3 regions of the Arthrobacter sp. SDR-2R genome follow, and region 1 is predicted to be linked to each of the others. Evidence: riboswitches for the same ligand, from Rfam matches in the RefSeq annotation. Region 1 holds a riboswitch; each other region holds the start of a gene.
What was found. Region 1 has a riboswitch for S-adenosylmethionine ahead of AC3ANU_RS09765 (aminotransferase class V-fold PLP-dependent enzyme). Riboswitches for the same ligand answer to the same signal wherever they lie in the genome.
Positions count from the first base shown of each region.

Region 1 (4,305 bases):
GCTGGCGTCGGGCAGGCCTGTCGCCTCGGCAGTCCCCGGCATCGCCGTGGCAGCCGGGTAGTGTTCCGTGAGCTGGGCGAGCATGTCCGCCGAGGGGTCCACGGCCGTGACGTCCAGCCCCATGTCCAGCAGCAGCGCGGTGAACTTTCCGGTACCGGCACCAACGTCGAGGGCTTCATGGGCGTCGGCGGGCACCAGCCACCGGGCTGACTCCTCAGGGTAGCCGGGCCGGACGCGCTGGTAGTGCCTGCCGCCGTCCTGGAAGCTCTGGCCCAGTTCCCTGCGCCGCCCGTGATCAAGCTTGGGGCCACCCCGAACCACGCGTGGCCTCCTTCAGCTGACGTCCTGCGGTACCTTTCGAATTTACCGCATTCCCCTGACGCACGGTCAGCCGGCTGAAACAGGAGTGGCCGGTCTCCGGCGTCAGTCGTCGATGCAGGGCGCTGCGCCGGCTGTTCCAGGGGTGTTGGGCGCCCAGTGCGGGTAGGTGCGGGTGTCGTTGGCAGGGACCCAGCGGCCTGCGTCCACCACGTAGTCCCAGCCCAGCCCGTTGCTCCGGAGCGCCTGGATGCCGGCCAGCAGGCGCTCGGCATCTTCCAGGCGCGAACCGACGCCGAAGCTGGCGCGGAGGGAACCGGACGGCAGGCCCAGGCGCTTCAGCAGGGGATGGGCGCAGAAGCGCCCGTCACGCAGGCCCACGCCATGCTCTGCCGAAAGGTACGCAGCCACCAGTCCTGCGTCGTATCCCTCGACGGAGAAGTTGACCACCCCGATGGTGTCCGTTTCGGGGTTGGTGTCCTTGAAGATCTGGTGAACCGTGACGCCGTCGATCCGCTGGAGTCCCTCCACCAGGAAGGAGCGGATGGCGGACTCGTGGGCGTGCCAGCGTTCCTGGTCCAGGCCGGCAATGACCTGGGTGGCGCGGGCCAGCGTGGCGGCCCCCAGGACGTTCGGCGAGCCCCCCTCATGGCGGGCCGGGCCGGTGGCCCAGCTGACGCCGTCGAGCCTGGCTTCCTTGACGGCGCCGCCCCCGGCGAGGTGCGGGACGCCGGCGTCCAGCCAGTCCGGGCGTCCCACCAGGACGCCGGCGCCGAAGGGCGCGTACAGCTTGTGGCCGGAGAAGGCGAGGTAGTCGACGTCATCCGCGCTGATGTCTATGCGGCGGTGCGGCGCGAGCTGGGCCGCATCCACCACGATCCGTGCGCCATGTTCGTGGGCCAGCGCGGCCAGCGCCCGGATGGGGAGGATTTCGCCGGTCACGTTGGAGGCCCCGGTGACCGCGACCAGGCTGACACCGCCCTGTCCAAGCTCGGCACGTACGGCTTCAAGGGTGCCGGTGATGGTGTCGGCGGCGACGATGCTGCGGTGCGGGACGCCCTGCCACGGCAGGAGATTGGCGTGGTGTTCGATGTCCAGGTACAGCACTTCGCCGTCGTGGCGGCCATCGGTCACGGGAAGGCAGCCGGCCAGCAGGTTCAGCGAATCCGTCGTGTTGCGGGTGAAGATGACCGAATCATCCGGGCGGCCGCCCACGAAATCCCTGACGATGCTGCGCGCGTTCTCGTACACGGAGGTGCTGATCTGGGATGCGTATCCTGCCCCGCGGTGGACGCTGGCGTAGTAGGGGAGGATCTCATTCAGGTAAGCGGACACTACGGACAGTGCCGGGGCGGAGGCGCCGTAATCGAGGTTGGCGTACCGCACGTGGCCGCCCGAAATCAGGGGCGCCTGGATTTCGGCGCCGGTGACGGCAGCGAGCGGCCGGCCGGCTGCGGCGTGGCGTGCATGGGGGACGGCAGCTTCGGCAATGACGGGCTGGGGGGAGACGGTGGCAGTTGTCACAGAGACCTCACTTGGTACAGGACTCCGGCATAGTGGAATCCGCGCTTGCCGCATCCGCTCCGGACCGGCCTGGTCGTCACCCGGGGCACCCCACCGCGAATGGAGGGTTGCCGGCCAGCAAACCGGGGTTTTGCGCTGGCACTCGTGACCTGCATAAAAGCGTAGGACATGGGGCGGCCAGGACTGAAGCCGCGGCAATTGTTAAGGGCTTTGTTACGCGCCCCCGAATAAACGACGCCGGGCACCTGCCTTGGGAGGTGTCCGGCGTCGCATTATTCGTTCAAACGTGGAAAGCGCGTGAGTTACAGCAGATCGTCCAGGTACGGGTTCAATCGGTGCAGGACCTCCGAGTGCAGGATTGAGTTCGTGGCCAGGGCGTTCCCGCCGAACGGGCCGTCCTCGCCTTCCAGGGATGTGAACCGGCCGCCGGCCTCCACCACGATCGGCACCAGGGCAGCCATGTCATAGAGGTTCAGCTCGGGTTCGCAGGCGATGTCCACGGAGCCCTCGGCCACCATGCAATACGACCAGAAATCCCCGTAGGCCCGGGTCCGCCAAACGTCCTCGGTAAGGCCGAGGAACTCGTCAAGGTTTCCGCGTTCCTTCCACCCGCCCAGGCTGGAGTAGGAGAGGGAGGCGTCGGAAAGCTTCGACACGTTGGACACGCGGAGGCGGGTGGCGGCGGCAAGGGACCTGCCCATGTACGCGCCCATGCCTTTCGCCGCCCACCAGCGCTTGCCCAGGGCCGGGGCGCTGACGACGCCCACCACCGGTTCGCCCTCATCCACGAGGGCGATCAGCGTGGCCCATACGGGAACGCCGCGGACAAAGTTCTTGGTTCCGTCAATGGGGTCGATGATCCAGCGCCGGGAACCGTGGCCGGTGCTGCCGAATTCCTCGCCCAGGACGGCGTCGCGGGGGCGTGAACGGGAGAGCTGGCCCCGGATGGCTTCCTCGGCGGCCTTGTCCGCGTCGGTGACCGGCGTCAGGTCCGGCTTGGTCTCAACGTGGAGGTCCAGGGCCTTGAAGCGGCTCATGGTCTGGTCATCCACGGAGTCGGCCAGGACATGGGCCAGGCGCAGGTCATCGTTGTAGCTCGAAGCGGGTTGGATCATGGTTCCAAACTACCGTCTGTGGACGGTTCTGCCGGGAGAACGCGTCAGTTGACGCTGCCGAGCTCCTTGGTTTCCTGTGCTTCCATCCTCGGGTCCGTACCAAGCAGGCGCCGCAGCGAGGCCAGCCGGGCCGCGCCGGTGGGACCTGCGTGTCCGCCTGCCACCCAGTCGTCGAGGCCGCAGTTCACTGCGGTTGCGGTGTGCTTGCAGCCCCGTTCGCAGTTCTCGATGCCGGGGGAGAGGTCCGGGAAGGAGCGCAGGATGCGGTCAGGGTCCACGTGCGCCAGGCCAAAGGAACGGATGCCGGGGGTATCGATGATCCAGCTGCCGGGAGGCGCGTCCGCCAACCGCAAGGCAAGGGCCGACGACGACGTGTGGCGGCCGCGCCCGGTCACGGCATTCACGCCGCCGGTGGCCCGCTCGGCGCCGGTCAGGGCGTTCACCATGGTGGACTTGCCGACGCCGGAGTGCCCCAGCATAACGGTGACCTTGCCATCGAGATGGTCCCGCAGCGCCGCCACTGCGGCGCTGTCCAGCCGCGCCGAGAGCCCGTCATCGGACCGGGCATCGATTCCCGACGCCTGCGCATCCGCCGTCTTGCTGATGATCACCGGGAAGTCCAGGTGCGTGTAGTTGGAAAGCAGGTCCGCGGGGTCTTTGACGTCGGCCTTGGTGACCAGCAGGATGGGTTCGATTCCGGCGTCGTATGCGGCCACGAGCGCGCGGTCGATGAACCCCGTGCGGGGTTCCGGGTTGGCGGCAGCCACCACGATCACCAGTTGGTCGGCGTTGGCCACCACCGCGCGCTCCACGGGGTCGGTGTCGTCGGCGCTGCGGCGCAGGAGGGTGTGGCGGTCCTGGATCTTCACCAGCCGGGCCAGCGTGTCCGGCGCGCCGGACACGTCCCCCACGAGCGAGACGAAGTCGCCTGCCACAACGGGCGAGCGCCGAAGTTCCCGGGCGCGCGCGGCAATGACAACGCGCTCATTCTCCGAGTCCTCGTCCACTACCGCGGTGTACCGCCCGCGGTCCACCGTGATGATCCGTCCGGTCACGGCGTCGTCGTGGCTGGGGCGGTCTTTGGTGCGCGGCCGGGAGCCCTTCTTGCTGGGACGGATCCGAACGTCCGATTCGTCCCAGGAATCAGTGCTCCGCGCCACTGCCGCGCCCTTCCGGTCCGGCGGCGGACCCTTCTCCCTGGGCCAGCATGCCGGCCCACAGCTGCGGGAAATCCGGCATGGTCTTGGCCGTGGTGCCGATGTCCTCCACCTGGACGCCTTCGACGGCGAGTCCCAGGATTGCGCCGGCCGTGGCCATGCGGTGGTCGGCGTAGCTGTGGACGACGCCG
Region 1 covers NZ_CM173231.1:2,097,053-2,101,357, forward strand. The annotation lists gene AC3ANU_RS09760 (class I SAM-dependent methyltransferase) at 1-321, opposite strand, end outside; gene AC3ANU_RS09765 (aminotransferase class V-fold PLP-dependent enzyme) at 424-1,842, opposite strand; SAM riboswitch class IV at 1,879-1,992, opposite strand; gene hisN (histidinol-phosphatase) at 2,145-2,957, opposite strand; gene rsgA (ribosome small subunit-dependent GTPase A) at 3,002-4,117, opposite strand; gene aroA (3-phosphoshikimate 1-carboxyvinyltransferase) at 4,101-4,305, opposite strand, start outside.

Region 2 (4,305 bases), 2.2 Mb from region 1:
TGGCGAAGGCGATCTGCGGGTGCACCCTGCCGCCCAGGCCACAGTCGGTGGAGGCAATGACGTTCCCGCGGCCCACGAGGTCCGCAAAGCGGACGATCCGGTCCGCCACCAGGTCCGGGTGCTCCACCACATTGGTGGCATGCGAAACAACGCCCGGGATGATCACCTTGCCCTCGGGGAGCTTTGTGTCCTCCCACACCCGCCATTCGTGTTCGTGGCGGACGTTTGCCGCTTCAAAGGAATAGGCGCCGGCGTTGACCTGAAGCACAGAGCCGATGATGTCGGCGAACGGGATGTCCGTGGTGTGTGGGCCGTGCCAGGATCCCCAGCACACGTGCAGCCGGATCTGTTCCTGCGGCAGGCCGCGCAGCGCCCAGTTGGTCGCTTCGACGCGCAGCTGGATGAACTTCAGGTAATCGTCCAGGGACGGCTCGGGATTGATCTGGTCCCAGCTTTCGGCCAGGGACGGATCATCGAGCTGCACCGTAAGGCCGGCCTCGATGATGGCCTTGTATTCCTCCCGCATGGCATCAGCGCAGGCGTAGACGAGTTCCTCGTCGCTCTTGTAGTACTCGTTGGCTACCCGCGCGCATGAGCCAGGGGAGAGGGAGGCCACGAAGCCATCCGTGAGGCCTGCGGCGGCGAGCCCGGTCCTCAAGTTCCGGATGTCCGAGGCCACCAGGTCCTGGCCCGTGTACGTCAGCGGTCCGGCGATCTTGGGCTGGGCAACGCTCCTGCGGTGGGTGAGGATGCCGGATGCGGGATCGCTGTAGGCCTCGTTGAAGGCCTGCCGGTCGCGCCGGTCCGGGAACGAGGTCAGGACAACGTTGCCGGGGGACGAGCGGCGGACGCCGGACTCGGCCCAGCGGTCCACGGTGGTTGGCTCAAGGCCCCCGAGCCGGGCGAAGGAGTAATTCCACCACGCCCCGTAATCCACCGAGCTGGACATGGTGTGCCCGTACTCGCCGTCGTTGGGGATGTCGATGCCAAGGTCCTTCTGGCGCTGCACCACGTCCACTACGGAGGCTTCGAGGAGTTCCAGGAATTCCGGCGTGATGCCGTCGGCTTCCTTGGCGGCGTTGGCCGCAATGAGTTCAGGGGTGCGGGGCAATGAACCGGCGTGGGTCACGCGGATATGGTCGGTGTTCTGGGACATGCTGGAATCTTCCTTTCCATCGGTCCTGGCAGTAGCACCTTCGGCCGGCAGGAGTCTGCCGGGACGTGGTTGCTGCGGCGTCATTGAGCCAGGTCTCTCGGCCGCTCCGGATGGTTCACTCCCACCTAAAGCGACAGCGTGGCGGCGGGGCAACTCGGTTTCATAATGTGGCGCGGCAGCGTCCGTCGGAGCGCGTCCGCACGATTCCGCCGGAGAAAGCGACAGTTGATAACATTTAATACACCGACTTGACTTTAATTAGTAAGTAATGATGATGTAGAAACATCGGTCTTTTGGGGGAAATGCCGATAATCCCCCATACCAGTGTCCCGGTTCCTACCGTTCGGGGTTTAATTCTAATTTGGGGGAAATCATGGTTGAATCAACCAGCGCTAAGCCGCGCTCGCAAAAGGCTAATAAAGTCCGCGCTATTCTTGCCGGCGGCCTTGTCTTGGGGATCGGCGCAGCCTTCACTCTCGCTGCGTGGACGGACAACGAGTGGGTCTTCGGCCAGAGCGGGAACGGCGGCGGCCCGGGTACCAAGGTCTACCACATGCAGCAGAACACGTGGTCCGGTACTTCAAGCGAGGCGGTTTGGGCTGACGAGCCGACTGCTCCCGGTGGAGCCCTGACATTCAGCGTCAATGCTGACGATCTCGTGCCGGGGTCGACGGTCTACGCCCCGATGCAGTTGCGGGCTTCCGACAAGTCCCAATCATTGGTGGCCACGCTGACGGGGGCTGCCCGGCTCGACGGAACTGATTCAGCCACCAACTCTGCAGCGCTGTACGGTGCTCTTCGGTACCAGCTGAAAAAGGAGGTGGACAAGGACCTTTGCAACGCCACCAACTTCTCCTCCAATGGAACTGATCTTGTTCCTGTTGGCTCGACCCTGAACACCCGTTCGGACACTCCGATCAACCTTCCGGCCGGAGCTACGGACGCAGCTGCGGGCACACCTGTGAGTCTTTGCTTCGCAATGACGCTCCCTTCGAATGCAAGCGTTGATCTTCAGGGATTGCGGACCACCCCCTTGTGGACCTTCAGCAGCACCGTAGGCCAGTCGTAGCCGCCACCCGTGCTTCGGATGTCCGCCAGGCGTGAGTCCGGGTTCCGGGCGGCGGCCGTGCCGTCCGGAACCCGGCTCCCGCCGGGGGTGGGAAGCGTGGCCCGGGGGTTCAGGGAGGTATTGCTTTCCGTCGTTGCCCTGCTGGGACTGGCATGCATCCTCTCCCTGGTCCTCGGCCTTTTCTTCAAAGCGTCCTTCGTCGTTTTCCGTACGGGATCGATGGAGCCGCTCTATCCAGTCGGTGCGCTGTCCCTGACCGTGCAGGTCACCGCCAAGGATCTCGTCCCGGGCGACGTCGTGTCGGTCCGCCGGGATGCGGCGACCGCCCTGGTGACCCACCGCGTGGTGGCAGTTGACCCGCCCAGTGTGGAGGGGGCCACAGCGTCGCTAAGGCTTCGCGGCGACGCTAACACTTCGGATGACCCGTTGCCCTACGAGGTGGCCACGGCGCAGAAGGTGCTGATCACCGTTCCCGGCTTAGGAGCTTGGGTCATGGCTTCACGGGGGCCGGAGTTCCTGGGTGCAGCAACGCTCGCTGTGACCGTGCTGGTGACATGGGCCTACTGGCCGAGACACGGTGCAACTGGCCAGGCGGAGGTCGACGACGAACCCCCGGCGAAACCACAACAGTAAGGTCGTAAATGACATGGCGGGAGCCAGCTTCAGGCGCGTCGCAAGAGCCGCGGGGGTTATCGCAGTTTTGCTGGCCACCGCTGCGCCCGGCGCAGCGGTGGCTGACGAACCATTGGTTCCGGTTCCGGAGACAGGAGCGGCAGGCTTCCTGTCCCTTTCTTCGTCGATGTATCCATTGGCCCTTCCTGCGCTTCAAGCAGGGGAGTCCTTCAGTTGGCAGATTGGCATTTCGGTGGACCAACCCAGCGGTGAGTCGACGCTGCAGGTGACTGCGGACGGTGGGCTTGCCGGCACAGGGACCTACCTGGTTTCCGTGGACGAATGCGACGTCGCCTGGCAGGGAAGCAGCGGCCTGGGCGGGGATTTGCGCTGTCCCATCGGTTCCACGCCGCGCATAGCGCCGGTGACGCTGGCCGAACACCGTCAGGACGTGCTGGTTCCCTTGCGGGATCTGCGCGGCGGCCCCTCACCTTACCTCCGCTTCATCCTTTACCGGCCCGCGGGTTCGCAGGATCCACCGGACACGTCGCTGACCTTGGGCATTGGGGTCACCGCTGCAGGCATTGACGACGCCGTGACCCCGCCGGGGCAGCGGCCGCCAGCACCGCTGGCGAACACAGGGACGGCGGTGCTCCAGGGACTGCTCGCGGGCTGCGGCCTCCTGCTGCTGGGCGCGGCGGCCGTAGCTGCCGGCCGCCGAACCAGGGCCCGGACCGGGAGAACATCATGACATCTCCGCGCAGGAACCTCCTCCACCGCGCGGCCAGGAACCCGCGCACCTCCCTGGCGATAGCAGCGGCGGCTGCGGTATGCCTGGCGGCAACCACTACGGTCACCACGGCGGCGTGGGTGGACAACGAATGGGCCGCCGGCAGCGTAGGCGTCGGCTCTCCGGGGGACTGCGCCACCAACACGCTCTTCAGCGGCGAGGCATCGGCCACCCAGCTCACGGGGAGCGTGCTGGGCACAGACCTGAATTCCGTAGCCGGAGTTGAGGGTCTCACAGTCACCAACGTCGACGGTGCGGTGTCACCGCTGCCTCTCACGGCTACTCCGGTGACAGGCGTTCCGGACGCCTTCATCAGCAAGCTGCCTGTCACGGCCCTTGGCGCTAATCCGGTGACGGCGGGCCTGGGGCTGGGGCTCCCGGTTGGTGGCCTGGGCACCTATACGCAGTGGGCGCAGGCGCAGGACAGCGGACAAACCCGCGCTGCCGCCGGGCTCGTCACTGACCAGTCCGGGGCTGTGGACGTGGGCGGGACGGCCACCGGAGCCAACACTGCGCCGCAGGCTGCCACGATCTCGCTGGGCAACGTCGTGCCCGGGTCGCTTGCCGGCGTCACCCTCGACGTCGGGGCCGTGGCGTCCTCCGCATCGGTCCAAGCGTGCGACCTGATCAACGGCTGGCCTACGCTGGCTGCAACTCCCGCCGTTGCGCGGGAGTACG
Region 2 covers NZ_CM173231.1:4,309,245-4,313,549, reverse strand. The annotation lists gene AC3ANU_RS19850 (cobalamin-independent methionine synthase II family protein) at 1-1,156, opposite strand, end outside; SAM riboswitch class I at 1,170-1,273, opposite strand; gene AC3ANU_RS19845 (SipW-dependent-type signal peptide-containing protein) at 1,530-2,225, shown strand; gene AC3ANU_RS19840 (S24/S26 family peptidase) at 2,244-2,858, shown strand; gene AC3ANU_RS19835 (hypothetical protein) at 3,091-3,588, shown strand; gene AC3ANU_RS19830 (choice-of-anchor G family protein) at 3,585-4,305, shown strand, end outside.
Region 2: another riboswitch for S-adenosylmethionine. It lies ahead of AC3ANU_RS19850 (cobalamin-independent methionine synthase II family protein); the one in region 1 lies ahead of AC3ANU_RS09765 (aminotransferase class V-fold PLP-dependent enzyme).

Region 3 (4,305 bases), 1.3 Mb from region 1:
GTCGGCCAGGATGTCGTCGATGTGCTCCAGGCCAACAGAGAGCCGGACCAGTCCCGGATTCACCCCGGCCACCGCTTGCTGCTCCGGCGAGAGCTGGCTGTGGGTGGTCGACGCCGGGTGGATGACCAGGGAGCGGACGTCGCCGATGTTGGCCACGTGGGAATGCAGCTCCAGGGCGTCGACGAAGCGCTTGCCCGCCTCCGCTCCGCCGGCAAGGTTGAAGGCCACGACGGCGCCCGTTCCCTTGGGCCCGTACTTGCGGCCACGCTCGTACCAGGGGCTGGAGGGCAGCCCGGCGTAGGCGACGGATTCGACGTCGTCCCTTCCTTCCAGCCAGCGCGCCACTTCAGTGGCGTTGGCAACGTGGCGTTCCACCCGCAGGCTCAGCGTCTCCAGGCCCTGGGAGATCAGGAAGGCGTTGAAGGGGGAAACCGCCGAGCCAAGGTCGCGCAGCAGCTGGACGCGGGCCTTGAGGATGTAGGAGAGGTTGGCACCCAGCGCACCGTCGGCGCCTAGGTCGCGGGCGTAGACCAGGCCGTTGTAGGTGGGGTCCGGGGTGTTGAAGCCGGGGAACCGTTCAGGGTCCTTGCCGAAGTCGAATTTGCCGGAATCCACGATCACGCCCGCTATTGCGGAGCCGTGGCCGCCCAGGTATTTGGTGGCGGAGTGGATCACGATGTCCGCACCCCACTCCAGTGGGCGGATCAGGTAGGGCGTGGACAGGGTGTTGTCCACGATCAGTGGCACGCCTGCCTGGTGGGCCACCTCGGAGATGCCTTCGATGTCCAGGACGTCCTGGCGGGGATTGGACACCACTTCACCGAAAAAGAGCTTGGTATTCGGCTGGACGGCGTCGCGCCACTGGTCCAGGTTGTCGGGATCCTGGACGAAGGTGACCGAGATGCCGAACTTCTTCAGGGTGTGGGCGAACAGGTTGTACGTTCCGCCGTAAAGACTGGGGCTCGCCACAATATGGTCCCCCGCCTCCGCAATGTTCAGCACCGCGAACGTCTCGGCGGCCTGGCCAGAGCTCAGCAGCAATGCGGCCAGGCCTCCCTCAAGGCTGGCGATCCGCTGTTCGACGGCATCCTGGGTGGGGTTGCCGATCCGGGTGTAGATGGGTGCAAGTTCGGCGAGGGCAAAGCGGTTGGCTGCGCTTTCGGCGCTGGGGAACACGAAGGACGTGGTCTGGTAAATGGGGAGCGCGCGGGCTCCGGTGGCACTGTCGGGCTCCTGGCCGGCATGGATCTGGCGGGTTTCGAAAGACCATCCGTTGGACATCCAAATCTCCTTTGACGTGGGCCCGGAATGCGTGGGGCAGTACGGGCCGCGCTTGCTTCCGGCTCTTGCCGGACAGCCAGGTCCTCACCCGGGGCACCCCACCGCGGGTGGAGGGTTGCCGGCCAGCGAGCCGGGGCTTGGCGCTGGCACTCATGACCTGCGCCCAGTCTAGGAACGGGGTAGTCGCCATGGACAGCATTGTGACGAACAAGGTCGCCCTGCATGGCTTTCGAGCCGCCACAGGTGGGCCGCCCCGCACCCGGCCGGGGACGCCGCCGTCGTCCTTCTTGCCCATGTTCCCGGCCCTTTTCCCGGCCGCCTTTCCAGTAAGGGTACCCTTAGCTGAGAGCCGGATCACAAAGTGCCAAGATGTTGCCATGCGCATGGATCACGTCTCTTACGCCTGTGAACAAGATGGCCTCGCGGCCACTACCGAACGTATTTCATCTGCCCTCGGCGTTGAGGCAGTGAAGGGCGGGGTGCACCCCCGGTTCGGAACCCGGAATATGATCATCCCGCTCGCCGGGCACAAGTACCTGGAAGTCGTAGAGGTCCTGGACCACCCGGCTTCGGACAAGGCACCGTTCGGACAGGCCGTGCGTGCCCGTTCCGCGGCCGGTGGCGGCTGGATGGGCTGGTGCGTCGAAGTGGACGACCTCGCCCCGTTCGAGGCACGCCTTGGCCGCGCCGCGGTGAACGGCAACCGCAAGTTCCCGGACGGCCGGGAGCTGGTCTGGAAACAGATTGGCATCCTTGGCCTTATCGCCGATCCCCAGGTGCCGTACATGCTCAAGTGGGAAGGCGACCCGGCACTGCACCCGTCCAACGCCTACCCCAGCAACCTTAAGATGAGCTGCCTGACCATCGCCGGCTCCGCGTCCCGCGTGACCGAGTGGCTGGGTGAACCGGTGGAGAAGCCGCTTGAGGACGTGGCGGTGGAGTGGGTCGCCCCGCATGGAACTCCGGGCATCCTGTCGGTCACGTTTGAAACCGCCAACGGAGCCGTCACCATCTGACGCTCCACCCCAGCCTCCCGGAATGTCCGGGAGGGGGTTCACCGGGCCAGTACCCGGATCAGCTTCGGCCGCCATCAGGTGGTGACAACGGCGTCACTACCCGATGGCGGCCGAATTCATTTAAGTGGCTGCTTCCTACATCGCTGCGATCCAGGTCTGAATGTCGGTGCCTCGCTGGATGATGTGGGTATGGGAATCGGCACGGGTGTTGGGGTGGTGTTGGAGGGTGTTTCTGCCTCTGTTGCTGCCCTCGATGCGCTGGACCGTCAGGATCATTTCCTTGCTGCCGGGTCCGGTGTTGGCGCTGACGTGGATGTGCTGCAGCGGCGGTATGAGCTCCGGCTGGAACGGCTGGAGGCAGTCTCCCGGGTCGAGGCTCAGCTCGCGGCGGTCAAAGCTCGTGATGCCGTGGAGTGCGTCGGTTTCCAGCAGGCACTGCTTGCCCCTGACGCCCCGGTGGATGAGCGCATGTTTTCGGAGATGTCCGCGGTGGAGGAGATCGCCGGTGTCCTGAGCATCAGTTCCGCGGCCGCAGGCGGGTTGGTGGAACAGTCCCGGCGGGTGTGTTCCCTGCCGCCGCTCCTGGGCGCCCTGTCAGCCGGTGACCTGTCGTGGCAGCATGCCAGGATTGTCGCCGATGAAACCGAGGGGCTCACCCCTGACGGGGCTGCTGCCTTGGTGGCGCACTTCTTCGACCCCGACGCCCCCAACCCCGCCCGCGGTGCCGCGCCCGGTGAACTTGTCCCCGCCCGGTTCCGCGCCAAGGTCCGCGCCTGGCGGGAACGCCACCACCCCGAAACCCTCGAAAAACGCCACGCCAAAGGCGTCGCGGACCGGCGGATGGAATACACCCCGGACCGCGACGGCATGGCCTGGCTCTCGCTCTACCTCCCCGGCGACACCGCCTGCGCCATCTGGAACCGCACCACCGCCACCGCCCGCGGCCTCCAAGGCCCTAACGAGCCCCGCACCCTCACCCAACTCCGCCCCGACATCGCAGCATCATTCCTCCTCGGCGCAGGAACCCCTGCGGGCGAGGCTGCCGGGAGTAGTGCGGATGTTGGACGAGCTCCCACTCCGCGGGCCGATGTCCTGGTCACCGTGCCGGTCTTCTCGCTGCTCGGGCTGACCGATGAGCCGGCGGTGCTGGACGGCCTGGGCCCGATCCCGGCGTCGATGGCGCGGAGGCTTGTCGCGGACGGGGCGGAGTCGTTCTACCGGGTCCTGGTCGACCCCCGCGACGGGGCACCCCTGGAGATCGGACGCACCCGCTACCGGCTCCCCGAAACCATCAAACAATGGATCCGCATGCGGGACCGGAAATGCACCTTCCCCGGCTGCAGCAACCACACCCCCGACAACCACACCGACCACCTCACCGCCTGGGAACACGGCGGCAGAACAGACATCCGGAACCTGGCCCAGCTTTGCCCCAAACATCACCGTTTGAAGCACGCCCGCACCTGGAACCCGGATCCCGCGACGGAACACGGACCGCCCGGTTGGACCTCACCCACCGGCCGCCACTACAACCCCGAACACCAAGACCCCCAACCAACCCACTGGCCGCCAGGAGTAGTGCCGCTTGCCGCCGTTCCAGCCTGGCCGGAGCCGGAAATGGAGGAACCGGAAGTGGAGGAACCCGACGGCGACAACCTGCTGGACCCGGAGGACCTTTGCGCTGCTGATGCCCTCTGGGACGACTTCTACGCGAAACCCTTCGTGTTGCCACCAGACCCACAAGCAGACTGGCCGTTGCTGCTGACGCTGATGTGACAGCAACAAGCATGGCTGGAGCCGCGCAGGCTGGTGTCCCGGGTCCTACCCCAACCCCATGGCTTTGCCGAACAGGCTGAAGCCAACGAAGGCCACGATATCCAGCAGGGCGTGGGCGATGACCAGTGGCATGACCCGGCGGGTCCGGGTGTACAGCCAGGCAAAGACCACGCCCATCACGGCGTTGCCAATGAAGGGACCAAAGCCTTGGTAAAGGTGGTAGCTGCCGCGC
Region 3 covers NZ_CM173231.1:3,422,391-3,426,695, forward strand. The annotation lists gene AC3ANU_RS15850 (bifunctional o-acetylhomoserine/o-acetylserine sulfhydrylase) at 1-1,281, opposite strand, end outside; SAM riboswitch class IV at 1,325-1,439, opposite strand; gene AC3ANU_RS15855 (VOC family protein) at 1,659-2,297, shown strand; gene AC3ANU_RS15860 (HNH endonuclease signature motif containing protein) at 2,487-4,073, shown strand; gene AC3ANU_RS15865 (CPBP family intramembrane glutamic endopeptidase) at 4,119-4,305, opposite strand, start outside.
Region 3: another riboswitch for S-adenosylmethionine. It lies ahead of AC3ANU_RS15850 (bifunctional o-acetylhomoserine/o-acetylserine sulfhydrylase); the one in region 1 lies ahead of AC3ANU_RS09765 (aminotransferase class V-fold PLP-dependent enzyme).